2 linked regions of the Variovorax paradoxus genome follow. The protein of the gene in region 1 interacts with the protein of each later gene in a pairwise test. Links are inferred from orthologs where the notes say so. Each region holds a gene or a part of one and is shown on either strand. Other genes may lie near its edges.

Region 1 (6,949 bases):
CAGTACCGCGGCGAGCGCTTCAAGGACTTCGAACGCGACATCAAGGGCAACAACGAGCTGCTGTCGCTCACGCGGCCCGACGTGATCCGCGACATCCACGAGAGCTACCTCGCGGCCGGTGCCGACCTGATCGAGACCAACACCTTCGGCGCGACCACCATCGCGCAGGAGGACTACAAGATGGCTCACCTCGCGCGCGAGATGAATCTCGAATCAGCCAAGCTGGCGCGCGCGGCCTGCGACAAGTTCAGCACGCCCGACAAGCCGCGCTTCGTGGCCGGCGCCCTTGGCCCGACGCCCAAGACGGCCAGCATCAGCCCCGACGTGAACGACCCGGGCGCGCGCAACGTCAACTTCGAGGAACTACGTGCGGCCTATTACGAGCAGACCGAAGCGCTGGTCGAGGGCGGTTCCGACGTGATCCTGGTCGAGACCATCTTCGACACGCTCAACGCCAAGGCCGCGCTGTTCGCGGTCGACGAGTACTTCGACAACAGCGGGCAGCGCCTGCCGCTGATCATCAGCGGCACGGTGACCGACGCCTCGGGCCGCATCCTCAGCGGCCAGACCGTCACTGCCTTCTGGCACAGCGTGCGCCATGCGCAGCCGCTGGCCATCGGCCTGAACTGCGCGCTGGGCGCGGCGCTGATGCGCCCGTACATCCAGGAGCTGGCGCGCGTGGCCGGCGACACCTTCATCAGCTGCTACCCGAACGCGGGCCTGCCCAATCCGATGAGCGACACGGGCTTCGACGAGACGCCGGACGTGACCTCGCGGCTGCTGCACGAGTTCGCGGCCGAGGGGCTGGTGAACATCGTGGGCGGCTGCTGCGGCACTACGCCGGACCACATTGCGGCCATCGGCAAGGCGGTGGCGCCGGTGGCAGGCCGCGTGCTCGGCAGCAACAACGCTGGCTTCTACAAAGAAGCTGCGTAAGCACTACTCCGGTCGCGCCCGTGGCCGATTGACAGGCTCTTGGCCCCCGGCCTACGCTGGGGCGCAAGGAGCCTACCCATGAACACACTCGTTCCGCGCTGGATCGGCATCGGCGCCCTGGCACTGCTGCTTCCGCTCGCGGCCGCGGCGCAGCAGGCCTTCACGCGCGGCGCGGTCAACATGCGCGCCGGCCCCTCGGGCGACTATCCGCTGGTGGCGCGGCTCGGGCCGGGCCAGCCGCTCGACGTGGTCGGCTGCACCAGCGGCTATGGCTGGTGCGACGTGGTGCTGCCCGACGGTGGGCGCGGCTGGGTGTGGTCGCGCAACCTCGACTACGCCTACCAGGAGCAGCGCGTGCCGCTGGCCACCTACGGCGCGGTGATCGGCGTGCCGATCATCGGCTTCGCGATCGGCAGCTACTGGGCCGACTACTACCGGGACCGGCCGTGGTACGGCGACCGACGCTGGTGGGGTGGCCGGCCGCCTCCGCCACCCATGGCGGGATGGCGTCCACCGCCGCCGGTGAGGCCGGGTTGGCAGCCGCACCCGTGGCGGCCGGGGCCGGGTTTCCGGCCGCCGGGCCCTGGCTTTCGCCCACCACCCGGGCCCGGATTCCGCCCGCCGCACGATCCAGGCATCAGGCCGCCACGGCCGCAGCCGGCCTTCCGTCCCGGGCCGCCGCCCGGGCTGCCACATCCGCATCCCGGAGGCCGGCCGAGGCCCGGTGGGGGCGGCGACCGTCCGCATGGCGGTGGCGGACACGGCGGCGGACATGGTGGCGGCCACCGGCCCTGAAAGCGCGTGCGTCAGCCCTCGGCGACGTGCACCACGCGCTTGCCGAAGTTGCGCCCCTGCAGCAGGCCGATGAGCGCGGCCGGGGCGTTCTCCAGTCCATCGACCCGGTCCTCGCGCAGCGTGACGCGGCCGGCACCGACCCATTCGCCCATCTCGCGCCGGAAGGTGTCGAAGCGCTCGCCGTAGTGGTCGAGGATGACGAAGCCCTGCATGCGAATGCGCTTCTGCAGCAGCGCCGCCATCAGCAGCGGCAGCCGGTTCGGGCCTGACGACAGCGTCTCGTTGTTGTAGTCGGCGATGTGCCCGCACACCGGCACGCGCGCGCCGATGTTGAGCAGCGGCAGCACCGCGTCGAACACCGCCCCGCCGACGTTCTCGAAGTAGACGTCGATGCCCTTGGGGCAGGCGGTCGCGAGGCGCGATGCGAACTCCGGGTCGTGGCGGTCGAGGCACGCGTCGAAGCCGAGTGTTTCGACGGCGTAGCGGCACTTGTCCGCGCCGCCCGCGATGCCGACCACACGCGCGCCCTTGAGCCGGGCGATCTGACCGACCACCGAGCCGACCGCGCCGGTCGCTGCGGCCACCACCACGGTGTCGCCCGGCTTCGGCTGGCCGATGTCGAGCAGGCCGACGTAGGCGGTGAAGGCAGGCATGCCGAGCCCGCCCAGCGCCAGCGACGGCTGTGCCATCTCGCCGAGCGGGAGCAGGTCCTGGCCGTCGGACAGCGCGTAGTCCTGCCAGCCGGCGTTGCCGAGCACGAGATCGCCGGGGCGGAACTGCGGGTGCTTGGAGTCGACGACGCGGTTGACCGTGCCGCCCGGCATCGGCTCGCCCAGCGGCACCGAGGCCGCGTAGACCGGCGCGACCTCGTCCATCAGCTGGCGCATGTACGGATCGAGCGAGAGATGCAGCGTGCGCAGCAGCACCTGTCCTTCGCCTGGCATGGGGATGGCGGTTTCTTCGAGGCGGAAGTCGCCCGGTGTCGGCAGGCCGCGCGGGCGTGCGGCGAGGACGATGCGGCGGTTGAGGGTGTCGCTTTGAGGCATGGGCAGTGGGCTCCTTTGGTGGTTAATAGACCAGTCGTCTAGTGGGCGGGCAAAAAAAGCGGGAGCGCTCGTCTCCCGCTTTTCGCTTCAGTTGTCCGTAGACAGGCCCAGCAGCTGCCGGGTGTCGCACATCGCCGCATCCAGCGATGCGCGGTCGCGGGTGATCTTGGCCAGCAGGCTGGCGCCGAGCCAGCGCTGGTAGAGCGCGACGGCGATTCCCTGCGCGTCCTGTTCCTTTGCTTGCGGCGCGGCCTGCAGCGACCCGTCGGCCCGGCCAGCCTCGATGCAGCGCGCAAGCCGATCAGTGATGCCGCGGGTGCCGCGCGCCAGCGCCGCGCGCATGCTCTCGGACAGGTCGCAGACCTCCGCGCCTAGCTTGACCACGAGGCAGCGGCTCTGCGCATCGTCGCCGGTCTGCGATTCGAGCCAGTCGTCGAAATAGCCGATCAGCCGCTTGGCGGCCGTGCCCGGCGCCTCGGTCAGCAGGGCGTCGGTGCGCCCCAGGTATTCGGTGAAATAGGCTTCGAGCACGGCCTCGCCGAAGGCCTCCTTGGAGCCGAAGTAGTGATAGAACGACCCCTTCGGCACCTTCGCCGCCGCCAACACCTCGGCCAGGCCGACCCCGGTGAAGCCCCTTTGCAGGAGCAGCGGATGAGCCACGTCGAGGATGTGCTGCCGGACGTCGGGAGTGGGAGCGATCGCGTTCATGGTCCGCACTCTAGCGGCTATTAGACCAGTCGTCTAGTCGCTTTGATCGCCGCCTGTCTTGGGGCTGCATTCACCGGCGGCAACCCGGTCCTTGGCTATCAACCTCACGAAGCGCTGGGCTCCCAGGCCGAGTGGGCGCTCACGTGACCACACTACATCCACCCACAGGTCCAGCCCGTTGCTGAGGTTCTCGAACGGAATCTCGATCAGCGCGCCCGCTGCCACATGCGGCTTCGCGAAGTTGCGTTGCAGCCAGCCCCAGCCCAGCCCGGCGGTGATCAGGCTCAGCGCGGCCAGCGCGTTGTCGGTGCGCCAGACATGGCGCGCGAACACGAAGCGCGGGTCGCTGGTGGTCAGGTCGCGCCCGGCCACGACGATCTGCCGGGTGTTCGTCAGGTGGTCCTCGCGCAGCCGGCCGCCGTTGGCCGCGAGCACGGGGTGGTCCGGCGCGATGACCGCCACCATCAGGTCGCTGCCGACTTCCTGGAAGCCTTCCCGCCCGTCGAGGCTCGGGCGCTCGAACACCAGCGCCAGCTGCGCCCGCCCGCTGTGCAGCAGCGCCAGCGCGTCGGCCTGCGGGGCCGCCAGCACCTCGACCTGCAGCAGCGGATGCTCCCGTGCCAGCTCGGCCAGCGGACCGCTCCAGCGCGCGGCCAGCAGCTCGGGCGCAATGGCCAGCGTGAGCCGGTCTTCCAGCCCCTGGTTCAGCGCCAGCGCCTGCACCTGCAGCTGCCTGAGTTGGGCCGCCAGCAGCCGCGCCTGCGGCTCCAGCGAGCGCGCGGCGGCGGTGGGCTGGGGCTCGCGGCCGCTGCGGTCGAACAGCGGCAGGTCGAGCTCGGCCTCGAGGTTGGCGATGGCCATGCTCACGGCAGACGGCACCCTGTGCAGCGCCCGGGCGGCGGCCGAGAACGAGCCGTGGTCGATCACGGCCAGGAAGACTTCGACGTTGTCGCTGGAAAAAGCCATGGCGTCCGATCTATCAATAAAACTGAAACAAGTTAACTTTTTATATCAGTGGATGACACATAAAGTCCAGTCATCGCAGTCACGAAACCAAGAGAAGAGTCATGCAAGGCATTCAACGTCGCATCGTCTACATCAGCCTTTATGAGGGCATCGCCATCGTCGCCGCCAGCGCCGGGCTGGCATTGATGACGGACGCCGGCCTCGGCCATTCGGGCGTGCTGGCGGTGGCCGCCTCGGTCATCGCGGTGATCTGGAACCTGGTCTTCAACTCGCTGTTCGAGCGCTGGGAATCGCGCCAGGTCGTGCGCGGACGCAGCCTGCGCCGCCGCATCGCCCACGCCATCGGCTTCGAGGGCGGGCTGGTTGCCTTCCTGGTGCCGATGTTCGCCTGGGGCCTGGGCGTGTCGCTCTGGCAGGCGCTGGTGATGGACCTGGGGCTGGTGATCTTCTTCCTGGTCTACACCTTCGTCTTCAACTGGGCCTTCGACCGGGTGTTCGGCCTGCCGGCTTCTGCGGCGGCGAACAGCGCGGTGGTCACGGCGTAGAGGGCCCCTTCTTCTTGTCGTTGGCGGCGCGGACTTCCAGCGCGGCCTGAAGCCGCAGCGCTTCCTGCGGCGTGAAGAGCTGGGCCTGCAGCTGTGCTCGCGTGGCCTCGTCGGCAGCGGCATAGCGCGAGAGGCGGCTTTGCCAGTCCTGCTCCTGCTGGTCGAGCGTGGCCAGCCGCTGCGCCGCTTCGTAGCCGTATTGCTGGGAGCGCTCCGCGAAACGTTCCTGGGGGCTCGCGCCGCGCGCATCCAGTGCCGCGGTCTGCTCGGCGACGCCGAGTTGCGCCGTGGTGGCAGCTCGGTCGGCGAGCTGCTCGGGCGTGAGCCAGTTCTTTTCGGTCTGCGCCAGCGCCTCGCGCTTCTGTTCGGGCGTCAGGTCCTTGTTGCGCTCGATCTCCAGCTTCTCGACGCTGAAGCGGTCGAATTTCTCTTCGGCGCCGAACAAGCCCTCGACCTCTTCGGGTGCGAAGTAGCGTGCCCTGATGCCCGCGCGCGCATCGAGGATCCTGCGCAGCCCGGCAGGGTCGCCGATGCTGGCTGCCGGCAGCGCCTCGAGCGCGTTGCGGTAGTCGATGTAGCGTTCCAGCAGGCCCAGCCCGCGCACGCGCCATTCCGGCGGCAGGTACTTGTCGACCTTCGCGCGCATCTCGGCCATCAGGCCTTCCTTGTCCCTGGCCTGGCTGTCGTTCAGCATCTGCTCGAAGATGCGCAGCAGGTCGGGCGTCAGCAGCGGGTCGGGGGCATGGCCGTTGTTGCGCAGCGCGATGGCGGATGCTTCCGCCGCCGCGGGGTTGGCGACCGGCGGCACCGAAGAAGCGGCGACCGCAGGCGCTTCAGGCTCGCTGAGCTGCCACCACGCCACGCCTGCGGCTACCACCACCGCGACCGCTGCCAGCGGGCGCAGGAGCTTCGGGGACATCGTCTCCTCAGAGGCCGAGCTGCTTCAGCTTCGCCGCTTGGTTGACGTACAGCGTCACCGGGCTCACCGAGAACAGGTCGCGCAGCCCGAGCAGCTGGTTGACCTCGTCCAGGTGGTTCTGCCGGTAGCTGCCGAGGTAGGTGCCCAGGTGCGAGCTGCAGGCCGAAGCGAGGCCGTCGTTGGGCTCGCCGTGCACCACGCTCGTCAGCGACAGCGCGTAGTCGGATGCGTCGAACGCATTGGTCAGCGGCTGGGTGCCCGACCACGAGAAGTACCGCACGCCGTTGACCAGCTCGGTGCCGTTGCCGCAGGCCGTGGTGGGCACGCCGTCGGGGAACTTGGCGTTGAACTTGGCCGAGCCGGCGGTGTTGAGCGAATCCAGCGCGCCGAGCCCGTTCTGGGGCGTGTTGTTGCCCGAGAGAATGCCGATGAGGCTGGAGAACGCGTTGACCACGCTCACCACCACGGTCCGGCTGATGCTGCCGTCCGGCAGTGTGTTGCCGAGCACGTCTGCCACCTTGCTGCCCTTGTGGGGGCTGCCCACCGTCGTGACCGAGGCCACCAACTCCGGCGCCACGCCCGAGACATAGCGCGCCGTGGGGCCGCCGTGCGAATGGCCGATCAGGTTGACCTTGCTCGCGCCGGTGAGCGCCAGCACATCCTTGACCTGCTTGAGCAGCTGTTCGCCGCGCACTTCGCTGCTGTTGGTGGCCGCCACTTCGGCGACGAAGACCTTGGCGCCCTGGGCGCGAAGCTCGCCGGGAATGCCGTACCAGTAGTCGATGCCCGCGACGGTGTCGAAGCCCAGCATGCCGTGCACCAGCACGATCGGGTAGGCCGTCTGTGCGGTCTTGCTGCTGGCTGCCTGCGCGGTCTGCGCCAGGGGCGCGAGGGCCAGCACGCCGCACATCAGGAGGGCGCCGGCAGATCGCCGCGCCGTGCCGCTTTTCCTGCCTGTCGAAGCCAGAATCGTCTTCAGTCGAATCATCGGAACTCCCTGTATTGCGTTAGGTCGGTTTAGGGGGATGCACGCA
Region 2 (7,064 bases), 3.9 Mb from region 1 along the record:
TCCGCCACCGCCACGCCGCGCTCGGTGCAGGCCGCGACGTCGATGTGCCCGGCGACGCGCCCGGTCTGCGAGATGAGCTTGAGCTTGGGCAGCTTCTCGATCAGCTGGCGCGAGATATGGGTGCGCTCGCGGATCAGCACGATCACGTCGGCATCCTTGAGGCGGACCGATAGTTGCCCGATGCCCTTCACCGTGTTGGTGTAGACCTTGGCCGCGTACGCGTCCAGCTTGGCGGCGCAGCGCAATTTGCGCACGGCGTCCTGGTAATCGTCGAGGATCACAATGTTCATGGCGTGCCATTGTGCCTCGCAGCATTGGAATGTCGTGCCCGTGAACGTTTGGATACCCGCCCCCACAGCCGCTCGCAGGGGTGTTCGGGCTCAATGCAGGCGTGTTGAACGCGGGGGCGTGGCCATGGTTTCGGCGGTTTCGAGCGCTGCCAGCCGGTCGAGTTCGGCGCAGACGTCGGCCATGCGACCAGAGATCACGACGCGGTTGCTGTGCTGCTGGCCCTTGCCGTCGACCACGCGGACCACGCGCAACGGACGCGCTGGGGCTGTGGGCGTTGCAGTGCCGCTGGAGCGGGCGGTGCAGGCAGGGCGCACTGCTACATAGCGCAATCCGGCCGAGGTTTCGGCTGCGTCGATGCGATCCCTGCGGTGAGGGCGGCGCGCCGGCATCAGGCGGCTGGCCAGCGATTGCAGCGGCATCCAGAAATCAGCGATGGCGAGGAGGGCGATTCCCATGTGAACTCCAAAAAAGTATGAGGTTGAACACAGGCAGGATTTCTTGAATCGGCCGCGACAGGGTGATGGCGACTCTTCGCCATACGCCCGCCACCTGTCGCTGCCGGATGGGGTGCTGCGGAAAGCAGGCCGCGAGGCCTACATCAGCATGGTGTTGCGGATGAGCCCCACTGCGAGGCCTTCGATTTCGAAAGGCTCGCCCGGCTGGACGATGATGGTCGGGTAGTCGGGGTTTTCGGCGTGCAGCTCGATGACCTGCTTGTTGCGCTTCAGGCGCTTGACGGTCACTTCGTCACCCAGGCGCGCAACCACGATCTGGCCGTTGCGCGCTTCCTTGGTGGCCTGCACCGCGAGCAGGTCGCCGTCCATGATGCCGGCGTCGCGCATCGACATGCCGCGCACCTTGAGCAGGTAGTCAGGCTGGCGCTGGAATAGCGTGTTCTCGACGTAGTAGGTCTGGTCGACGTGCTCTTGCGCCAGGATGGGCGAGCCAGCTGCGACACGGCCAATGAGCGGCAGCGCCAGTTGGGCCATGCCGGGCAGCGAGAGCGAGAACTGGCCACCTTCGCGATGACGCGTTTCGTTGAGAGAGCGCAGGGCGTCGCCCTTGAGGCGGATGCCGCGCGAGGTGCCGCTGACGAGTTCGATGACGCCCTTGCGTGCCAGCGCCTGCAGGTGCTCTTCGGCGGCGTTGGCCGACTTGAACCCGAGCTCATTGGCGATTTCGGCGCGCGTGGGTGGCGCACCAGTGCGTGCGATGGCGCTCTGGATGAGATCCAGGATCTGCTGCTGGCGGGCTGTAAGCTTCACGGCGAACTGCATATGTGGTTCCTTGCGGCACTGGCTAGATATCCAGTACCTGTATTTTTAACCAGTTTTTAAAAGTTGACAAGCCATGGTCAATTCCTCTTCGCCTGAAGTGCGCCGTCGTGTGGTGGTTTTGGGAACGGGCGGCACCATTGCCGGCCGGGCAGCCAGCAGCGGCGACAACATCGGGTACACCGCCGGGCAAGTGGGCGTGGCCGATCTGCTGGGCGGAATCGAGGCGCCCGAGGGCGTCGCTCTGGAGGCAGAGCAGGTGGCGCAGGTCGACAGCAAGGACATGTCGTTCGACATCTGGCAGCAGCTGGCCCGGCGCTGTGCGCATTGGCTGGCCCAGGCCGACGTGGCGGGCGTGGTGATCACGCATGGCACCGACACGCTCGAAGAGACGGCGTTCTTCCTGCACTCTGTGCTGGCTCCGTCCAAGCCCGTGGTGCTCACCTGTGCGATGCGCCCGGCCACCGCGCTGGCGCCCGACGGACCGCAGAACGTGCGCGACGCCGTCAGCGTCGCCGCGACGGAAGGCGCACGGGGCGTGACCGTGGTGTGCGCCGGCGCTATCCACAGTGGCGTCGATATCCAGAAGGTGCACACCTATCGGCTCGATGCCTTTGCTTCAGGCGATGCGGGGCCGGTCGGCTACGTCGAAGAAGGAGAGGTGCGCCGTGTCCGGGAGTGGCCCGAGGGATCGGCGTCGCAGGCGTCGAAGCTCTTCGAGGCGACCTCCGTGCAGTGGCCCCGCGTCGAGATCGTCGTGAGCCATGCCGGCGTCAGCGGAGCTGTGATCGAAGCCCTGCTGCAGCACGGCGCTGCCGGGCCCGTGCGCGGGCTGGTGCTCGCCGCCACCGGCAACGGCACCCTGCACCATGCGTTGGAAGCGTCAGCGCTCAAGGCGCAGGACGCGGGCGTTGCGGTGGTTCGAGCCACGCGTTGCGCGAACGGACGCATCCTGCCGAAGGCCGGGGACCAGCTCCGTGATGCGGGCGCGCTGACACCCGTGAAGGCGCGCATCGCGCTGATGCTGGAACTGCTGGGGTGAAAACAAAACCGCCCCGTTGAAGGGGCGGTTTCGGGAATCAGATCGAGATCAGCTGCTCAGTGCAGCCAGCGCACGCTGCGTGATCTCGTCGACCGTGCCCACACCCTTGATGGCGCGGTACTTCGGCGCGGCGGCTGGGTCGGTCTTGGCCCAGGCGGAGTAGTAGTCGACCAGTGGCCGCGTCTGCTGGCTGTACACGTCGAGCCGCTTGCGCACGGTTTCCTCCTTGTCGTCTTCGCGCTGGATCAGGTCTTCACCAGTGACGTCGTCCTTGCCTTCCACCTTGGGCGGATTGAACTTGACGTGGTAGGTGCGCCCCGAGGCCGGGTGCGAGCGGCGGCCGCTCATGCGTTCGATGATGTCGCCGAAGGGCACGTCGATTTCGAGCACGTAGTCGAGCTTGACGCCGGCCGCCTTCATGGCGTCGGCTTGAGGAATGGTGCGCGGGAAACCGTCGAACAGGAAGCCGGCTGCGCAATCGGGCTGCGCAATGCGTTCCTTGACGAGATTGATGATCAGGTCGTCGCTGACCAGGGCGCCTGCGTCCATGACGGCCTTGGCTTGCAGCCCGAGCGGTGTGCCTGCCTTGACGGCTGCGCGCAGCATGTCGCCGGTCGAAATCTGGGGAATGCTGTATTTTTGGCAAATGAAGGCCGCTTGCGTGCCTTTGCCCGCCCCGGGCGCGCCCAGCAAAATTAGTCTCATGGTGTCCTCGGACGGTTCTTAGATTTTGTGTCGCGCCGAGCGTCGGCCCGAGGGCTGGGCAAGGCGGAGTTGCGTCGAGGATAGCACGCGTGCCCTCGAAGAATTTCCACCGCCCGCGCAGGCATGGGAGCGCCTCAGGCGGGAGGCGCGGCGGCGAAGACGGCGCGCACGCGCGCCAGGTCTTCGGGCGTGTCGATGCCCGGTCCGGGTGCAACATGGCTCACGTGCACCGCGATGCGATGGCCGTGCCACAGCGCGCGCAGCTGTTCGAGTGCCTCGGTCGCCTCGACGGGAGCCGGTGGCAGCGAGGGAAACTGTCGCACGAAGCCCGCGCGATAGCCGTAGATGCCGATGTGGCGCAGCGGGGCAGGGGTAGGCAGCACCGCAGGCGCCGCACCGTTGGCGGAGCCGTCGCGCCACCAAGGGATTGGTGCGCGGCTGAAGTACATGGCGTTGCCTTGCGCGTCCAGCACTGCCTTCACCACGTTGGGGTTCATGAAGTCGTCGACAGAGTCGATTTCGTGGGCGGCCGTGCTCATCGCGGCTTCTGCATGGGTGGCCAGCGTGGATGCCACGGCGTCGATCAGCCCGGGGTCGATCAGCGGCTCGTCGCCTTGAACGTTGATGACGATGTCGTCGCCATCCAGGCCCAGTAGTTCGCAGGCTTCGGCCAGCCGGTCGGTGCCGCTGGGATGGTCCTGGCGAGTGAGGATGGCCTCGACACCGTGCGCCTGGCATGCCGCAATGATCGACGGGTCGTCGCCGGCGACCACCACGCGCGCCGCGCCGGATTCGCTGGCGCGCTGCGCCACGCGCACCACCATGGGCACGCCGGCGATGTCGGCCAGCGGTTTGTTGGGAAGCCGTGTCGACGCCAGGCGCGCCGGCACCAGAACGGTGAAGCTCACAGCCCGAGCTCTTCGTCGGAGAGCGTGCGTGCTTCGTTTTCGAGCAGCACCGGAATACCGTCGCGCACCGGATAAGCAAGGCGCGCGCTGCGCGAGCAGAGCTCCTGCTTCTCGGGGTTCCAGGTCAGCGGCCCCTTGGTGACGGGGCAGACGAGCAGTTCAAGCAGCTTGATATCCATCGAGCGATGATAGCTTTGCGTCGAGCGCGGCGAAGAAATCCGCGGAGGGCGCGAACTCCAGCGGCACGGCCAGCGCATCGGGCGCCTTGCGCCACAGTTTGATGGCGTCTTTTTCGGTGCAGATGAGGGTGCTCGCCGTGTCTGCGGGGCGCTGCCAATCTTCGAAATCGAAGTGATCGGGCAGGGCGATGGTGTTGGCGAGCGTCAGGCCGCGCGCGCGCAGCATGTCGAAGAAGGCCTCGGGCCGTGCGATGGCCGCCAGTGCTGTCACGGGCTGGCCCGCAAGGGCAGCCAATGGCACGCGCTTCCCGTCACTGCCCAACGCATCGTGCGCGAGAGCCCGGGTGGCCGTATGGCCCCCGGCAAAGGCCGGCCGTGCCCCGCTGTGCAGCACCAGATCGCAGCGGCGTGGCCAGGTTTCGCGCAACGGACCTGCGGGCAGTTGCCAGCCATTGCCGGTGCCCCGGTCGTCGAACACGCAGATCTCGATGTCGCGCGCAAGCGCCAAGTGTTGCAGACCATCGTCGCTCACGATGACCTGCGTGGCCGGATGCCGCTCGAGCAAGGTGCGCGCGGCATCGATGCGCTGGCGTGCCACGAACACCGGCGCCTTCGTGGCATGGTGAATCAGCGCGGGTTCGTCTCCCACATCTTGCGGATCGCTGTCGCTGAGCACTTCGCGGCAGTCATCGGTGCGGCGGCCGTAGCCGCGCGACACCACGCCGACCCGAAATCCCCGCTCTTGCAGATGCCGGACAACGGCCATCACGACCGGCGTCTTGCCGGCTCCGCCCGCAATCACGTTGCCAACCACGATCACCGGGACGCGCACACGCTCGGTCCGCAGCCATCCCACGCGATAGAGCCACCCACGCGCGGCGAAAAGCGCAGCGTAGATGAGCGACAGCGGCCACAGCAGGCAAGCCAGAGGGCCGCGGCTCAACCAGGCGTTCTGCAGCCGCGAGGCCGACGGCGAACCCGTGCTGCCGCTGCTGCCGTCGGAAGGCACTCAGTGCCCGGCTTGCGCCGTCGACTGTGCGGCGAAGGTGATCTGCATCAGGCCGGCGCGGCGCGCGGCCTCCATCACCGTCACCACCGCCTGGTGCGGGCTGGTCGCGTCGGCGCTGATGATCACCACGCTGTCCTTGCCGCCCGTGGCCGCGGCGGCGAGGGCGGCCGTCACGGTCTCAACGCTGCGGTCGGCCACCGGGGTCTTGTTGATCGAGTAGCGGCCGTCGGCCGACACCGCCACGATCACTTCCTTCGGGTAGTCGCGCTGCGCATCGACGTCCGCCGTTGGCAGCCGCAGCTGCATCTCGGTGAACTTGCTGTAGGTGGTCGACAGCATCAGGAAGATCAGGATCACCAGCAGCACGTCGATGAACGGGATCAGGTTGATCTCCGGCTCGTCGCGCGCGCCGTGGCGGAACTGCATGCGGGCGCGGGTCATTTGCGCAGGGCGTTCAGGTGGCGGGCAAAACGCTCGCCTGAGAGTTCGAGATTCAGCAGGTATTCGTCGACCCGGCTGCGGAAATAGCGCCAGAAGATCAGCGTCGGAATGGCGACGATCAGGCCGAAGGCCGTGTTGTAGAGCGCGATCGAGATGCCGTGCGCCAGTTGCGCAGGGTTGCCCGAGCCGACAGCGCCGCTGCCCGGCGACTGCGAGCCGAAGATCTCGATCATGCCGATCACCGTGCCCAGCAGCCCCAGCAGCGGGGCTGCCGACGCGATGGTAGCCAAGGCAGGCAGGTAGCGCTCGAGCTTGTGCGCCACGGTGCGGCCGGAGGCCTCCATGGCGGCGCGCAGGTCGTCTTCGGTGCAGCGCGGATTGGCGTTCAACGCTCGCAGGCCTGCGGCCAGCACCTGGCCGAGCATCGAGTTGCGTTCAAGTTTGGTCACGATGTCCGGGCCGGGAATGGCGCCGTGCGACACGGTGATGGTTTCGTCGAGCAGCTTCGGCGGCAGTACCCTCACGGTCTTGAGACTCGTGAAACGTTCTATAACCAGCGCGAGCGCAATGACTGAACAAGCGAGCAAGGGCCAGATTGGCCAACCCGCGGCAACTATGATGGAAAACAAGAAAATCCTCCGGCCCGTAGACTGCAAATGCGCGGCGATTATCCACTGAGCCCACCATCGGCACGCGCCTTGTTTTTGTGTCGGCAAGGACGCACAGATTCTGTGGATAACTTTGTGATTAACCTGCTGCGCAACTCATCCGGACCCGCATGGGGCGGCCTTTCCGCTAGATCGACTGAATTTTGAGCAGCACTTTTTTCAATGAAATCAATGGCTTGCACGAGAAACCGTGCGCCTGCCCCGCACCGGGGTCTGATGACGAGGGGCGTGCGGCCCGTTGTGGAAGAGTGGCATTTGGCCGAGCGTGCATTTTGTGAACTTGCGTGAATCGAATTCCGCGCCCGGGCCGCGTGTCTGGGCAGTGGGCGCGCTGTGCCATGCGGTGGCCGACGCGCTCGATGCGCGCTTCAATCCGGTGACCGTGCGCGGCGAGATCTCGGGTTTTTCGCGCGCGTCAAGTGGACATTGTTACTTCGCGCTCAAGGACGAGTCCGGCCAGCTGCGCTGCGCGATGTTCCGGCGGGCAGCCGGTTTGCTCGACTTTTCGCCTCGCGATGGCGATCAGGTCGAGGTGCGCGGGCGTCTT

What was found.
Region 2: the proteins of NWF24_RS31155 (region 1) and kdsB interact in binary tests that used the Escherichia coli proteins (3 or more experiments, as listed by UniProt). The link is inferred for Variovorax paradoxus from one-to-one orthologs.

Annotation. Positions count from the first base shown.
Region 1 is NZ_CP102931.1:6,665,971-6,672,919, reverse strand. Bases 1,676-4,560 are described here. They hold NWF24_RS31155 (TetR/AcrR family transcriptional regulator), read right to left. Parts: upstream 3,486-4,560; coding sequence 2,865-3,485; downstream 1,676-2,864. Other genes in these bases: NWF24_RS31145 (PACE efflux transporter), read left to right, coding at 4,553-4,560; NWF24_RS31150 (LysR family transcriptional regulator), read right to left, coding at 3,519-4,451; NWF24_RS31160 (NADP-dependent oxidoreductase), read right to left, coding at 1,743-2,777; NWF24_RS31165 (SH3 domain-containing protein), read left to right, coding at 1,676-1,731. Also shown: NWF24_RS31170 (homocysteine S-methyltransferase family protein), read left to right, coding at 1-936; more of NWF24_RS31165, read left to right, coding at 1,015-1,675; more of NWF24_RS31145, read left to right, coding at 4,561-4,996; NWF24_RS31140 (lipase secretion chaperone), read right to left, coding at 4,986-5,915; NWF24_RS31135 (esterase/lipase family protein), read right to left, coding at 5,923-6,894. UniProt on the Escherichia coli protein: Involved in response to both electrophiles and reactive chlorine species (RCS). Represses the transcription of the nemRA-gloA operon by binding to the NemR box.
Region 2 is NZ_CP102931.1:2,764,638-2,771,701, forward strand. Bases 2,334-5,333 are described here. They hold kdsB (3-deoxy-manno-octulosonate cytidylyltransferase), read right to left. Parts: upstream 4,221-5,333; coding sequence 3,447-4,220; downstream 2,334-3,446. Other genes in these bases: NWF24_RS13010 (asparaginase), read left to right, coding at 2,334-2,607; adk (adenylate kinase), read right to left, coding at 2,656-3,312; NWF24_RS13025 (Trm112 family protein), read right to left, coding at 4,217-4,399; lpxK (tetraacyldisaccharide 4'-kinase), read right to left, coding at 4,380-5,333. Outside these bases: NWF24_RS12995 (D-2-hydroxyacid dehydrogenase family protein), read right to left, coding at 1-290; NWF24_RS13000 (hypothetical protein), read right to left, coding at 381-746; transcriptional repressor LexA, read right to left, coding at 885-1,568; more of NWF24_RS13010, read left to right, coding at 1,642-2,333; more of lpxK, read right to left, coding at 5,334-5,408; NWF24_RS13035 (ExbD/TolR family protein), read right to left, coding at 5,409-5,834; NWF24_RS13040 (MotA/TolQ/ExbB proton channel family protein), read right to left, coding at 5,846-6,478; xseA (exodeoxyribonuclease VII large subunit), read left to right, coding at 6,792-7,064. UniProt on the Escherichia coli protein: Activates KDO (a required 8-carbon sugar) for incorporation into bacterial lipopolysaccharide in Gram-negative bacteria.